Regions from separate parts of the Paenibacillus nanchangensis genome, predicted to be linked through region 1. Evidence: predicted binding sites of a transcription regulator. Region 1 holds the regulator's gene; the other holds the start of a gene.
The links. Region 1 encodes Rex, which represses fermentation and respiration genes when NADH is low (regulators of the CRP and FNR family bind a similar motif). Its sites were predicted from a motif close to TTGTGAAATATTTCACAA; they were not measured.
Positions count from the first base shown of each region.

Region 2: a site for Rex is predicted at 2,712-2,729, ahead of adhE (bifunctional acetaldehyde-CoA/alcohol dehydrogenase). Genes of this name have one in related genera too.

Region 1 covers NZ_JBHOFD010000028.1:24,469-32,196, forward strand. The annotation lists gene dinG (ATP-dependent DNA helicase DinG) at 1-828, shown strand, start outside; gene ACE6ED_RS20865 (redox-sensing transcriptional repressor Rex) at 1,093-1,743, shown strand; gene ACE6ED_RS20870 (amidohydrolase) at 1,730-3,037, shown strand; gene ACE6ED_RS20875 (cell wall elongation regulator TseB-like domain-containing protein) at 3,068-3,580, shown strand; gene ACE6ED_RS20880 (hypothetical protein) at 4,298-4,831, shown strand; gene ACE6ED_RS20885 (AAA family ATPase) at 4,824-6,326, shown strand; gene ACE6ED_RS20890 (3-hydroxyacyl-CoA dehydrogenase family protein) at 6,456-7,328, shown strand; gene ACE6ED_RS20895 (acetate/propionate family kinase) at 7,325-7,728, shown strand, end outside.
Region 2 covers NZ_JBHOFD010000005.1:190,888-198,615, reverse strand. The annotation lists gene ACE6ED_RS05655 (alpha/beta hydrolase) at 235-1,029, shown strand; gene ACE6ED_RS05650 (outer membrane protein assembly factor BamB family protein) at 1,228-2,547, shown strand; gene adhE (bifunctional acetaldehyde-CoA/alcohol dehydrogenase) at 2,805-5,426, shown strand; gene pflB (formate C-acetyltransferase) at 5,681-7,728, shown strand, end outside.

The DNA.
Region 1 (7,728 bases):
TTTGACAAGAAAAAAAGCGTTGTGCTCACTTCCGCCACCCTGTCGGTCGACAAATCCTTCCAGTATATGATCGAGAATCTCGGCTTATCCGCAGCAAACGCGGAAGGACGGGTGATGACCGCCCAGCTGCCTTCACCGTTTAAGTACAGGGAGCAGGCGCTGGTGGTGATTCCGCGGGATTTTCCAAGCGTTAAAGGAAGCATCGGGGATTCGCGTTTTGTGGAGAAGCTGGTTCGTTCGCTTGCCGAGGCCGCCGTCTCGACGCGCGGAAGAATGCTGGTGCTCTTTACCTCCTACCGGATGCTGAAACAGGTATTTGATCCTTTGAAGGACGCGCTTGCCTCCGAGAATATCACCGTGCTTGGGCAGGGTGTTGAAGGGGGAAGCCGGACGAAGCTGATCCGGCGGTTCCAGGACAGCAGCGCATCCGTGCTGCTCGGGACCAGCAGTTTCTGGGAAGGCGTCGATATTCCGGGTGAAGCGCTGACCTGTCTGGCTATCGTCAGACTGCCGTTCCAGCCGCCAAACCACCCGCTGGCCGAAGCTAAAGCGGAGCTGCTGCAGGCCCAGAAGAAAAACCCTTTTATGCAGATGTCGGTCCCCCAGGCGGTCATCCGCTTCAAACAGGGTTTTGGACGGCTGGTGCGGACGGCGGAGGACCGGGGAATCGTTATTGTATACGATACCCGAGTAATTGAGTCTTATTACGGTAAATATTTTCTATATTCGCTGCCGGGGCCCAAAATGGAGCATATGCTGACCGAACAGCTGGTTCCGCGTATTACGGAATGGCTGGAAGCAGGAGCTGCCGAGGCCAGCGGAGAATAAATTTAGCTGCAAGCAATTCAAACGGTACCGGGGTGGAACCTTATCTGTAAGGGTTTTCCATCCGGCTGCCGGGCGAACCGGACCGCTGCCGTTTCCGGCTTTTGGCGGCAGGTTTGCCGTCAAAGCAGTTTGCGGACACAAGCAAGCGGTATTTGCTGCCGCTGCTCTATAGGGAACACACGCGGAACACGAACGGGGGAAGTTATGCCCGGAAGGAAGCTGCGCGGGTTACCCGGAAGGCATCTCTAACGAGGAGGATCATCGATGAAATCAGACAAAATATCGGAAGCGGTCGTACGCCGTCTGCCGGTGTACTTGCGTTTTCTGAACGAGCTGAACAAACGCGAAATCGCGACCGTTTCTTCCCAGGAGCTGGGGCAGAAGCTGGAGCTCAACCCGGCGCAGATCCGGAAGGACCTGGCTTATTTTGGCGACTTCGGCCGCAAAGGCATCGGGTATGACGTCTCGTATCTGATCGAAAAAATCCGGCATATCCTGAAGCTGGACCAGCAGATTAACGTAGCCCTTGTCGGCGCCGGTAATCTGGGCCATGCGCTCTCGAATTACAACGCCTATCTGAAGGACACGATGAAAATCGTTGCCATCTTTGATTCCTACCCGCCCAAAATCGGGCAAAAAATCAACTCGCTGACCGTGCAGCCGATGGAAGAACTGGCCGATACAATCCGGAGCCAAGGCATCCGGATCGGCATTATTACCGTCCCGGATTCCGAAGCGCAGGCCGTTGCCGATATCCTGGTCGGTTCGGGCATCGAAGCGATTCTGAACTTTGCGCCGGTTATTCTGAAGACGCCGCCCGAGGTACGGGTTCATGCGGCGGATTTCACAACCGACCTGCAAAGCCTAGCTTATTATCTGCCTGATGGAAAGGAGACCGCAAATGAGCAGCAATGACCGTAAATGGGTGATTCGCAACGGCCGGTTTGCCGTTAACTCGGCGGACCGTTCGGTTCTTACCGGCTGGATGATTGTGGATGACGGCCGGATTACGTACATAGGCGAAACCGAACCCGAGAATATAGAGGGAGTCCGCCAGGTGGACGGGAGCCGGCTGCTGTTTCTGCCCGGGCTCGTCAATACGCATGGACATGCCGCGATGTCGCTGCTCCGGGGTTACGGGGACGACCTTGCTTTGCAGGTATGGCTGCAGGAGAAGATGTGGCCGATGGAAGCCAAGTTTACCGGAGACGACGTATACTGGGGAAGTTCGCTGTCGATTCTGGAAATGCTCAAAGGCGGAACAACCACGTTCCTTGATATGTACGACCATATGGACCGGGTGGCCGAAGCGGCTGACCAGTCCGGCATCCGCGCTGTTCTGATGCGGGGCGTTATCGGTCTGTGCCCCGAGGACGTGCAGAAGGCGAAGCTGGAGGAAGCCGTCCGTTTTGCCCGCAACTGGCATGGCCAGGCGGACGGCCGGATTACAGCCATGATTTCGCCGCATGCACCGTATACCTGTCCGCCGGATTATTTTGTCAAATTTGTGGAAGCGGCGCATGAGCTGGATCTTCCGCTCCATACCCACATGTCCGAAACGCAGCGCGAGGTGGAGCAAAACGCCGCCGATTACGGCCTCAGACCCGTAGCGCATCTGGAGAAGCTCGGCATGTTCACGCGTCCGTCGCTTGTTGCGCATGCGGTCCATCTGACGGATGAGGAGATTGAGATCCTTGCACGCCACAATGTTGGGGTGTCGCATAACCCGGGCAGCAATCTTAAGCTTGCAAGCGGCGTCGCCCGTGTTCCCGAGCTCCTGAAGGCCGGCGTCACGGTTTCGCTGGGTACGGACGGCGCGGCGAGCAACAACAACCTCGACATGTTCGAAGAGATGCGCCTTGCGGCGCTGATTCATAAAGGAGTAAGCGGCGATCCTACGGCGGTGCCCGCGGCCGAAGCGCTGCGGATGGCAACAGAGTATGGAGCAAAGTCGGTCTTTTTGCCTGAGGTAGGACGCCTTGAAGTAGGAATGAAAGCCGATTTGATCGCCATTGACATTGATCAGCCGCATCTGCTGCCCCACTCGGACCTGTTATCCCATGCCGTGTACTCGGCGAGCGCCAAAGATGTGGCGCATGTGTGGGTTGATGGAAAACAGGTGGTTAAGAACGGCGAATGCCTGACGCTGGATGAAGAGCGGATCCGCCGGAGCGCCCAGCAGGCGTTCGAAGGTCTGCTGAAACGGTAAGCGCGCGGGGATGAGAGGGAGCGGAAACGGTTGAAAAGAAAGGGACAATGGATCGCACTCGGAACGTCGGCGCTGCTCTTGGTGCTGTTTGGACTCCATTTGATTTATGCTTACATTATGAAGGATCAATGGACCGAAAAAAGAGCGGCGGAAGCGGCCGCCAAAACCCAGGCCGGGCTGGTGGAGATTACGCGTGCTCAGAAATCGGTCTGGGACAGCCAATCCATCTACTGGACCCTTACCGGAACAGACGCTACCGGGCAGGAACTGATGGTTTGGGTTCGGTTTCAGCCGGGAGGCCAGCCTGCGCAAGGAGAAAACACTGTTCATGCCGAGCCGCTTAAGAACGGGCTGGATGAAACGCGGATGCGCGAGGTGATCGCCAAAGCGCTGCCGCAGGCATCGGTTGAGCGGCTTCTGCCTGGCGTATATGATGGCGAATACGCTTGGCAGCTGTTTTATAAACAGGATGAGCACTATTATTATCAGTTTTTCCGGTTTGCCGACGGCGCCGCCATCGGGAATCCGATTTACGTCAACTAAAAAAGGGCTGGGTGCGCGGTAGGCGCGCTCAGCCCTTTTTGGCTGTGTTTGGTCTGTGTTACATGGTCTGTGTTACATGGTACGTGTTACATGATATAGTTGCATCGTATATATTGGAGGATATATATTAGGTGATATATCAAACGGCATAGGTTACATGTTATAGGTTACAGGGTATGGTGTTACTTTGGAATGGGTGGAAGTGCTCTGCGAACGCATGGGATCCGAAAAGTGCCGGAAATTAAACATCCTGATCGAAAAGTTGACCGCCTGTTGATCGAGCAGTATATCAATGACAACTACATTATGATCTATCAGACGGTTATCGCAAACTAATACGGGATAAACTTAATCTCTGGTATTGCCAGTAAAGGCTGGTAGAGAGGTGGGATTCTGCTAAACCTCAAGAACTAATCCCCACCGTAAGCAGCTGTACAGCCGTGGTAAAACTAGTAAACTTGCAATGCAGCGATTTGGCAGCTAAAATTTAAAATATATTTCACAATCTGCTTCGAAAAAGTATATACACTGTGATATACTGTTACTTGTACGATTGCACGGCAAACAAATGCCTGATAGAATCTACACAGGCATTTGCTGATTGTGAAGTTTAGCTGTTGAGTGTGAAGTTTAGCTGTTGAGTGTGAAGTTAGCTGATAGTAGAGTTAGAGTTGCGCTGTCCATGCATCATGTGTTCAACCCGAAAGGAGAGGTTATATGAAACTGCGTCCTGTCGCTATACTGCTGACAGCGCTGCTGTCGGCTTCGGTATTGTTCGGCGGATGGTTTCTTTACCGTCAATATGCGGTCCAGCAACCGCTGAAAAAAATTGTTAATGATTATAAAGGAGTTAACGAATCTCATATTTCTATTACCCGCAACGAGGTCGCTTTGAAACTCGATTTGGAGCCTGGAACAAAATTACGTGAACTCGTTCAATATATAAATGCTGAAGGACAATCCGTTATCGGCGGCCGCAAGCTGAAGCTTGACGTTGAGCAGCACTCCAACAAACGTCTGGATGAATATTGGGAGAAAGCGATGTTCTCCGTCGCCGAAGCGATGGAGAGCCGGAAATACACGCTGATTCCCAGCACGCTGGACCGGCTGGCCCAGGAGTATGATGGTATCTCGGCAACAACGGAAATTGATGACAGCAATGTGTATGTGAGCCTGACAGACGGCAAGGAAAGCAAATTCGTGATTCTGCCGCGGCAACCAGAACGACTGGGGGTATGGACTAATGCCTAAATGGACCAAAGAAGCGGTGATCGGATTTGTGCCGGTGCTGCTTGTTTTCCTCGCATTCCTTGGACTTAATATTGTCCCGCTGCTGATTGGAGCCGCCATGATCGGCGCTCTGCTGATGCTCGCGCATTCTCGCGGCGGACTGACCGTCAATGCGGGAGCCGATAAGAAACGCAAAAAGAAAGGACCGTCCAAGCTGACATTCGAGCAGATCGGCGGCCAGGAGAACGCCAAGCAGGAGCTGCGCGAAGCGCTGGATTTCCTGATCCGGCACGAAGAGATCAGCAAATTCGGCATCCGCCCGCTGAAGGGGATTCTGCTCACCGGGCCTCCGGGAACAGGCAAAACGCTGATGGCCAAAGCCGCGGCCCACTACACCAATTCGGTGTTCGTCGCCGCTTCGGGCAGTGAGTTCGTGGAGATGTACGTCGGTGTGGGAGCGGGCAGAATCCGCGACTTGTTCAAAGACGCCCGGACCCGGGCGGAAAAAGAAAACAAACAAAGCGCTATTATTTTTATCGATGAGATTGATGTAATTGGCGGCAAACGCGAAGGCGGACAGCAGCGGGAATACGACCAGACGCTGAATCAGCTGCTGACCGAGATGGATGGAATCTACAGCTCCGACGAGCCCCGTATATTGCTGATTGCGGCGACTAACCGCAAAGAGATGCTGGATTCGGCGCTGCTCCGTCCGGGACGGTTCGACCGCCATATTCAAGTGGATCTGCCTGATAAAAAAGGGCGCAAGGCCATTCTGGAGCTGCACGCTTCGAATAAACCGCTTCACCCGGATGTCAATCTGGACAAAATTGCCGAAGAAGCTTACGGTTTCTCCGGCGCCCAGCTGGAAAGCGTAATGAACGAAGCCGCGATCTATATGATGCGCGACAATCTGACCGAGGTGGAACAACGTCACTTGGCCATGGCAATCGACAAGGTCATGATGGGCGAAAAGACGGACCGTGAAACCAACCACGAGGAGAAGAGACGGGTGGCGATTCACGAACTGGGACATGCCATTATGGCGGAGCTGCTCCGTCCGGGCAGCGTGAGCCAGGTTACCTTGACGCCTCGCGGACAAGCGCTGGGTTATGTGCGTCATAATCCGCAGTCCGAGCAGTACCTGTATACCAAAGACTATCTTGAAGATCAGATCATGATCGCGCTTGGAGGCGCAGCGGCGGAGGAAATGTATTACGGCGGCCGCAGTACTGGCTCCCGCGGAGATTTTGAGCAGGCGCTGAACATCGTGGAGACGATGATGAAGTCCGGCTTGACTTCACTCGGTATCGCCAATCTGCAGATGGTCACAACCGAAGAGCTGATGAAAGAAAACAGCAAGATTCTGGACGAGCTGATGATTCGCACACGAGAGCTGCTGGATAAACAAAAGAATGTATTTGCTTACTCCCTTGACATTTTATTGAAAGAAGAAGTTCTCTCCGGAGAACAATTTCGTTGTCAATTTCGTGACAGCGTCCTTTTACCGGCATAATTCTTTATGCCGGTTATTTTTTTTTACTTTTGAGCCGTGCTAAGATATTATTAAATGTCGGCTTTTTTGTTTTTTCGACAGAAAGGGTACAATACAAGTATAGATACCTGAAAGGATGGAGACTGTTGTATGAAGTTTAAGAAGATTGGCGTCATCGGCGGAGGCACGATGGGTCAGGGGATCGCCGAAATGCTGGCGGCCAAAGGCCTGGATGTGCTGCTCGTCGAGAAAACTCCGGAGAGACTGGATTACTCTTACAGTATGATCGAAACTAGCCTGGACAAGCAGCTCGAGAAATGGGCGATCACCCAAGCCGAGAAGAAGCTGATCCTGAGCCGGATTCAAAAAGTTGTTCATTTTGCGGAGCTTAGCTCGTGTGATATGGTAATTGAGACGATTACGGAAGACCTGGAAGCAAAGAAAAAGGTATTCAGCCAGCTTGACCAGGTGTGTCCAAGCAATATTATTTTGGCCAGCAACACCTCCACGCTCAGCTTGACGGAGCTTGCCAGCACAACGGCATATCCTGAGCGTGTTATCGGTATGCACTTTATTTATCCGGTTGGCAAAGTGGATCTGGTTGAGATCGTGCGCGGTCTGAAGACATCCGACACAACTTTTGAAGAAACGAAGGAGTTTGTTGACGAAGTGGTGGAGAAGAAAGGCGTTATGATTTACGAATCCCCCGGGTTTGTAACTTCTCGCCTTATTTGCCTGTTTATCAATGAAGCGATGCATGTGCTTCAAGAAGGGGTTGCCTCTGCTGAAGATATTGACGACGCCATGCGTATCGGCTACCAGTTCCAATACGGCCCGCTTGAGATGGCTGACCGTTTTGGTCTGGATTCGGTGCTTGCCGCACTGGAGCGGATGTTCCGCGAATACGGCGAGCTTAAGTATCGTCCGTCCACAATCCTGAAGAAAATGGTTCGCGCAGGACAACTGGGCATGAAATCGGGCGAAGGTTTCTTCAAGTACGACAAGGATGGTGACCGGGTATGAATATTCTCGTAATTAATGCAGGCAGTTCCTCGCTGAAATATCAGCTGTACAACATGGAAGACGAATCGGTTCTGGCGAAAGGCCTTGTGGAACGGATCGGGATGGAGTCCTCCATTCTGACCCACAAACCAACCGGCAAGCAGGAAGTAACCGAAGTGAGCGAAATTCTGGAACACACGACGGCAATCCGCAAAGTGCTTGCAAACCTGACCGACAAAGAGCATGGCGTGATCAGCTCGATCGACGAGATCAACGCTGTCGGACACCGCGTCGTACACGGCGGCGAATCCTTTAAGGCATCCGCATTGGTAGATGGTGAAGCCAAAAGTGAAATCCGCCGCTTGTTCGACCTGGCGCCGCTGCATAACCCGGCTGCGATCATGGGGATTACGGCCTCGGA
Region 2 (7,728 bases), on a different contig from region 1:
ATAGAAAAGCGGGAAAAAGTGTCGAATTTTTAACATTGTGATTATTTTCACTTCAAACGAGTGTTTTTCAGTGAGGTTTCTTGCACTAGGATTGCATGTCCATTCCACGCTTGGTAGACTTAAGGATGGAGTTGGAGAGAAGTCTTCCCTGCTGAAAGATCATTACCGGGGAAGGTGAGAGATACAGAAGATAATCACCGTTTTTCGGCATTTTAAGGGGATGAAGATGTGGCAATGGAGACGTTATTGCTGTGGCCGGGCGGAGCGCCAGGCGCCAAAGGCGCAGAAGATGAAGATTGTCCGGCGATCACGCCGTATCTCGTTGACGGGGAGAACAACCCCGCTGTTATTGTATGTCCAGGCGGAGGATATGGCGGAAGAGCGGGTCATGAAGGGGAGCCGGTGGCGTTATGGCTGAATACGCTTGGCATTTCCGCGTTTGTGCTGCGGTACCGCGTGGCGCCCTACCAGTATCCAGCGCCGGTTCTTGATGCGCAGCGCGCCATCCGTACCGTCAGACGGTACGCGGAGATGTTCCGGATCGATCCGGAACGGGTGGGGATTCTCGGCTTTTCGGCTGGCGGGCACCTCGCTTCCACGACCGGAGTTCATTTTGACGGCGGCGATGCGCGGGCGAACGACCCGGTTGAGCGCCATTCCAGCCGGCCGGATTTGATGATTTTGTGTTACCCGGTGATTTCCATGCTGGATCCCTACGCTCACGCAGGCTCCAGGCAGAACCTGCTGGGCGAGCAGCCGGATCCCGAATTGGTGGAATTAATGAGCACCGAACGGAACGTGAAGCAGGCAACCCCGCCCGTCTTTTTGTGGCACACGTCGGATGACGCTTCAGTTCCGGTTGAGAACAGCCTGCTGCTCGCTGGGGCGCTGAGACGGCAGGGGATTGCCTTTGATCTGCATGTGTATGAACACGGACGGCACGGCCTTGGTCTCGCGGAGGATGACGCCCATGTCAAGACCTGGAGCGGCGCCTGCGCTTCGTGGCTGAGATGCAACGGGTTTGCGTAATTTAAAAGTTTCGGAATCATAAATAGCAATGACGCGAAAAAGCAGCCGTCCGGCTGTTTTTTCTTGTTTTGTTTGAGGTAGGGGTTTGCAGTTGTTTAAACGGCTTTATGAACATGAATTGGCCTTACAACGGAGCTGAAACTTTTTACCAGATCACGCGTCTAATCAAAAGACCAATCAGTCGGGAGGCGATGTTAGATGAAACGAAAGCAATGGATATACGGAATGATAGCGGCAGCGGTGTTGGCCATGCCTCTTTCTTTATCAGCAGAAACTGCCAATGCTGCTCCGCGCACCACATTCATAGGAAGCAACTGGGGGTTGTCCGAAAAAGTCCCGGTGATAAAGCCATTTTGGACATTGGACATCGATAAACAAAACCAGAAAAGCAGCGATCCCGTATATGCGGCAGCAGCAGGAGGCAAGATCTTTACTCTGAAAAAAGGCCAGCTGCTTGCAGTCAATGCCAAAACGGGGAAAACCGTCTGGAAATCGGGCAGCGGGCTGAGCCGGGTGATCACGGTAGCGCAAAATCGGGTGTACACGGCATCGTCCGGAGGAAAAGTGAGTGCCTTTGATGCGGGCAGCGGCAAAGTTTTGTGGACATCTGCGGTCAAACTTAGCGATATTGGGCAGGTGGCCGTTAACACAGAGCGGATTATCGTCGCTGCAAATGGAGATCTAAAAGCGTTAAATGTAAAGGACGGCAAACTGCTGTGGACCGACAATTACGAGTGGCCGATTCAGGGACCGCTTCTCTTGGACGGGGATACTGTCTTAGCCGAGGGGTATGAATCGGGCGCTTATTCCTATACCGTTCTTCATGCCTTTAACGGGAAGACGGGAAAATCGATTTGGCGTAACTCCAATCAAGCTTTGCCCATTTATGTAGATGGCGGCAAGGCGATTGTGCAGAGACAAAGTACTTTGCTGGAGCAGCTTCCGCTGACGACGCTGGATACGCTTGATATGAAGACGGGCAAGGTGCTTCAATCGACGGCCTATAATCCGGAAAAAATCGACGTTTCCAAACTTGAACCCGGCGGCGGGGGCGGAGAAGCGTTGGTTGCCGACGGCAAGTTGTATATCATAACCGGGTCCAAGGTGTATGCCTATCCGTTAAAAGCAGATCCGTCCAAGACAAAGCCCGAGCTTTATACCCCCCAAGGTGTGGGGAAAAACCTGCAATATGCGGCCGGACCGCATGAAGGACGGATTCTTTTTATTGACGGGTATTCACTGTATGGGGTTAAGCTGGCCGACAAAATGACGGTGTCCTACTCGACTGGGCTCGATCTGCCGATTGCCCGTTTTGAACTGATCGGCCGGGGATTGTATGCTGCGCTTACGGATGGAAGTGTCATAGCAATCAGCCTTGCTAAGGCTGAGCCTGTACTAAAGCTGGAGGCAAGGGGAAGCGAATTCGGCCGGACGCTATCCGAAAGCGGAATGATTATCATACAGGCTAACGGCCGGCTGCTTGCCTTTAAAGAGCCTCAAAGCCTGAAGGCTCCTTAACCACTCGTTAGTTTAGCTCTCCTGAACATGCTGACAGATTTAACCTCAAGCGAACACATCTGAACATATCGAGCCTCCGGATTGCTTTCGGGGGCTCTTTAGCATGGAATGCAGCACGCTGGAAATGAAAGCGCTTTGAAAATAAATCAAAAAAATTTTATAGTTTGTGAAATAATTCACTATGCAAGACGACATAGATGTGTTATGATCAACGTGTAGAGAAAAACAAACATAAATTGACAGGAGGACGAGGGAAGATGGCAGTTAAGAATGAAGTGCCCGCCCAAGTAAAGCAGCCTACCGCAGAAGAATATGTTCAGACATTAGTTGATAAAGCTAAGAAAGCCGCTGAAGAATTCATGCAGCTCGACCAGGAACAAGTGAACAATATCGTTCATGCCATGGCACTGGCAGGACTCGACAAACACATGTATCTGGCCAAGCTCGCAGTTGAAGAAACCGGCCGCGGCGTATACGAAGACAAGATCACCAAAAACATCTTCGCCACTGAGTATATCTGGCACGGTATTAAATATGACAAAACTGTAGGCGTCATTGAAGACAACCCTTACGACAGCTTCCAGAAGATAGCTGAACCGGTCGGTATCGTAATGGGCATCACACCGGTAACCAACCCGACATCCACCACGATGTTCAAAGCGTTGATTGCAGCCAAGACGCGTAATCCTATTATATTCGGTTTCCATCCATCCGCGCAAGAGTGCAGTGCGGCAGCCGCCAAGATCCTGCACGATGCAGCCGTCAAAGCCGGCGCGCCTGAGAACTGCATCCAATGGATTGAAATGCCGACGATGGATAAAACCAACGCCCTGATGAACAATCCGGACGTAGCGCTGATTCTCGCAACAGGCGGATCGGCAATGGTCAAAGCGGCTTACAGCTGCGGCAAACCGGCTCTCGGCGTAGGCCCTGGCAACGTGCCTGCCTTCATTGAGAAGAGTGCGGATATCGACCAGGCCGTAACGGACATCATCCTGTCGAAGACCTTTGACAACGGCATGATCTGCGCATCCGAGCAGGCTGTTATTATAGAAGAAGCGATTTTTGACCAAGTGAAGAAGAAAATGATCGCAAACGGCTGTTACTTCGTCAACAAAGAGGAAGCTGCGAAGCTGACATCCGGCGCAATGAATGTAGAGAAATGTGCGGTTAACCCGGCAATCGTCGGTCAATCCGCTACGAAGATCGCTGAAATGTGCGGTATCCAAGTTCCTGCCGGAACAAAAATTCTGGTAGCCGAACTGGAAGGCGTAGGCCCGAAATATCCGCTCTCCGCTGAAAAACTGAGCCCGGTGCTTGCCTGCTACAAAGTGAAAAATGCCGACCAAGGCATCGAGCGCGCTGCGCAAATCGTTGAATTCGGCGGTATGGGACACAGCTCGGCGATCCACTCGAACAACGAAGAAGTTATTATGAAATTCTCGAACCGCCTGCAAACCGGACGTATTCTCGTAAATTCGCCGTCGACCCATGGCGCAATCGGCGATATTTACAACACGAACATTCCTTCGCTGACGCTGGGCTGCGGATCGTATGGCCGCAACTCCGTATCGCAGAACGTGACTGCCATTAACCTGATCAACGTGAAAAGGGTGAATCGTCGTACCGTGAATATGCAATGGTTTAAAGTGCCGGATAAAATCTATTTCGAAAAAGACTCGACGCAGTACCTGGCCAAAATGCCGGATATCACACGTGTTGCAATCATTACCGACCCGATGATGGTGAAGCTGGGTTATGTGGAGCGCGTTGAACATTATCTCCGCCAGCGTCAAACTCCTGTAGCAATCGAAGTCTTCTCGGAAGTTGAACCGGATCCTTCGACCACTACCGTTGAAAGAGGCACGGCCATGATGAACCGGTTCCAGCCGGACTGCATTATCGCACTGGGCGGCGGTTCGCCAATGGATGCTGCGAAAGGCATGTGGCTGTTCTACGAACATCCGGACGTTGATTTCAACAACCTGAAACAAAAATTCATGGATATCCGCAAACGGGTTTACAAGTATCCTAAACTCGGCAACAAAGCTAAATTCGTAGCCATTCCGACAACTTCGGGTACGGGTTCTGAAGTAACCTCTTTTGCAGTAATTACTGACAAAACTGCCGGTAACAACACGAAATACCCGCTGGCTGACTACGAACTGACACCGGATGTAGCGATTATCGACCCGGTATTTGTATACAGCCTGCCGAAGACCGCAGTTGCCGACACCGGTATGGACGTATTGACTCATGCGATCGAAGCTTATGTTTCCGTTATGGCGAGCGACTACACGGATGGTCTTGCAATCAAAGCAATCCAACTGGTCTTCCAGTACCTGGAGAAATCCGCGCTGACCGGCGACAAAGTTGCCCGCGAGAAAATGCACAATGCCTCGACGCTTGCAGGTATGGCTTTTGCCAATGCATTCCTGGGCATCAACCACAGCTTGGCGCACAAATGGGGCGGTCAATACCATACGGCTCATGGACGTACCAACGCCATCCTGATGCCGCACGTTATCCGCTACAATGCGAAAAAACCGACGAAGTTCGCTTCGTTCCCGAAATACAACCACTTTGTAGCTGACGAGCGGTATGCCGAGATCGCACGTATTCTGGGACTGCCGGCCCGCACGACCGAAGAAGGCGTCAACAGCCTGATCAATGCGATCCGCGAGATGAACAAAAAGCTTGGCATCGAGGAATCGTTCCAACAGCTCGGCTTCGATCCAGCCGACTTCGAATCCCGCGTCGACTACTTGGCTGACCGCGCATTTGAAGATCAGTGCACGACCGCCAATCCGAAGCTTCCGCTGGTTAGTGAACTGGCCGATGTATACCGGAACGCATTCTACGGCCGCTTTGACAACTAAAAATGTAATAAATGGGTAATTAAATAAAGAGTGGACGCTTTGGGACTGGATAGAAGTGACAAATATCACCGAAAAGGTGATATTTGTCACAGTGCTTTTTCAGAAAATAAACTAAAATGTTTATATAGCAACAAGGTCCCAAAGAGTTCATTACTAATTGTGAAAATTTGAACAAACAGCCTCTTGGGATCGCGAGACACGGGATCAACCTTCAAGCCCGCGTTCTCTACTAAATATAGATGGAGGGATTTTAAATGTCGGTGGTTGAAAGAGAAGTACAAGATGTGAAATCCGGATGGCGCGGCTTCAAGAAGGGTAAATGGTCCAAGAAAGTTAACGTTAACGATTTTATTGAACAGAACATCAAACCGTACGAAGGCGACGAATCGTTCCTGGTCGGTCCTACTAACAACACGAACGAGCTGTGGAAGATCATCTCCCAGCTGAGCAAGGAAGAAAGAGAAAAAGGCGGCGTGTGGGATGTGGACGTTAATACGGTATCCACCATCGTTTCCCACAAACCTGGCTATATCGACAAAGACAAGGAACAAGTGGTAGGCGTTCAAACTGACGCGCCGTTCAGACGTTCCATTCAGCCTTTCGGCGGCATCAAGATGATGATCGACGCTTGTAACGCTTACGGCTTCGAGCTTCCTCAAGGCATCGTCGACATGTTTACGAATATCCGCAAAACGCATAACCAAGGCGTATTTGATGCATATACAAGCGAGATGAGAGCTGCGCGCAGAGCCGGCATCATCACTGGTCTTCCGGACGCTTACGGCCGCGGCCGCATTATCGGCGACTACCGCCGCGTAGCGCTGTACGGCGTAGACTTCCTGATCAAAGAGAAGAAACAAGATCTAATCAACCTTGAAGTGGATTCGATGGTGGATGACGTGATTCGTCTCCGCGAAGAACTGTCGGAACAAATCCGCGCACTTAATGAACTGAAGCAAATGGCCGAAATGCACGGCTTCGATATTTCGAAACCGGCTAACACTGCCAAAGAAGCGTTCCAATGGGTATACTTCGGCTACCTGGCCGCAATCAAAGAACAAAACGGTGCGGCAATGTCCCTCGGACGCGTATCGTCTTTCCTTGATATCTATGTACAACGCGACATTGAAGAAGGCACGCTGACAGAAGAACAAGCGCAAGAGCTTGTTGACCATTTCGTAATGAAGCTCCGGATCGTTAAATTCCTGCGTACACCGGACTACAACGATCTGTTCAGCGGAGACCCGACTTGGGTAACGGAATCCATCGGCGGTATGTCCGTTAACGGAACAACCCGCGTTACGAAAAACAGCTTCCGCTTCCTGCACACGCTGTACAACCTGGGTCCGGCTCCGGAACCAAACTTGACTGTACTGTGGTCGGAACAACTGCCTGAAGGCTTCAAAAAATATTGCGCCAAAGTATCGATCGAAACCAGTTCCATTCAATATGAGAACGACGATCTGATGCGCCCGATCTACGGCGACGACTACGGTATCGCCTGCTGCGTATCCGCAATGCGTATCGGTAAACAAATGCAATTCTTCGGCGCACGCGCCAACCTGGCTAAAGCGCTGCTGTATGCTATCAACGGCGGTGTGGACGAGAAATCCGGCGTTCAAGTTGGTCCGGAATATCCGCGCATCACGTCCGAATATCTGGACTACGAAGAAGTAATGAAACGCTTCAAACCGATGATGGAATGGCTGGCTAAGCTGTACATGAACACGCTGAACGTGATTCACTACATGCATGACAAATATTCCTACGAACGTATCGAAATGGCTCTGCATGACCGTGACATCCTGCGCACAATGGCTTGCGGTATCGCCGGCCTGTCGGTAGCCACCGACTCCCTGAGCGCGATTAAATATGCGAAAGTTAAACCGATCCGCAACGAAGAAGGCATTGCCGTTGATTTTGAAATCGAAGGCGAATTCCCTTGCTACGGCAACAACGACGACGCTGTCGACAGCATTGCGGTAGACCTGGTAGAATCTTTCATGACAATGATCCGCAAGCATCACGCATACCGTAACGCACTGCCGACGCAATCGATCCTGACGATTACTTCCAACGTTGTATACGGTAAGAAGACCGGTACTACGCCTGACGGACGTAAAAAAGGCGAGCCGTTTGCACCTGGTGCCAACCCGATGCATGGACGCGACAAAAAAGGCGCGCTGGCTTCGCTGAGCTCTGTGGCTAAACTGCCGTACGAAGACAGCCTGGACGGTATTTCCAACACCTTCTCGATCGTACCAAAAGCACTGGGTAAAGAAGCTGAAGTACGGAAGAGCAA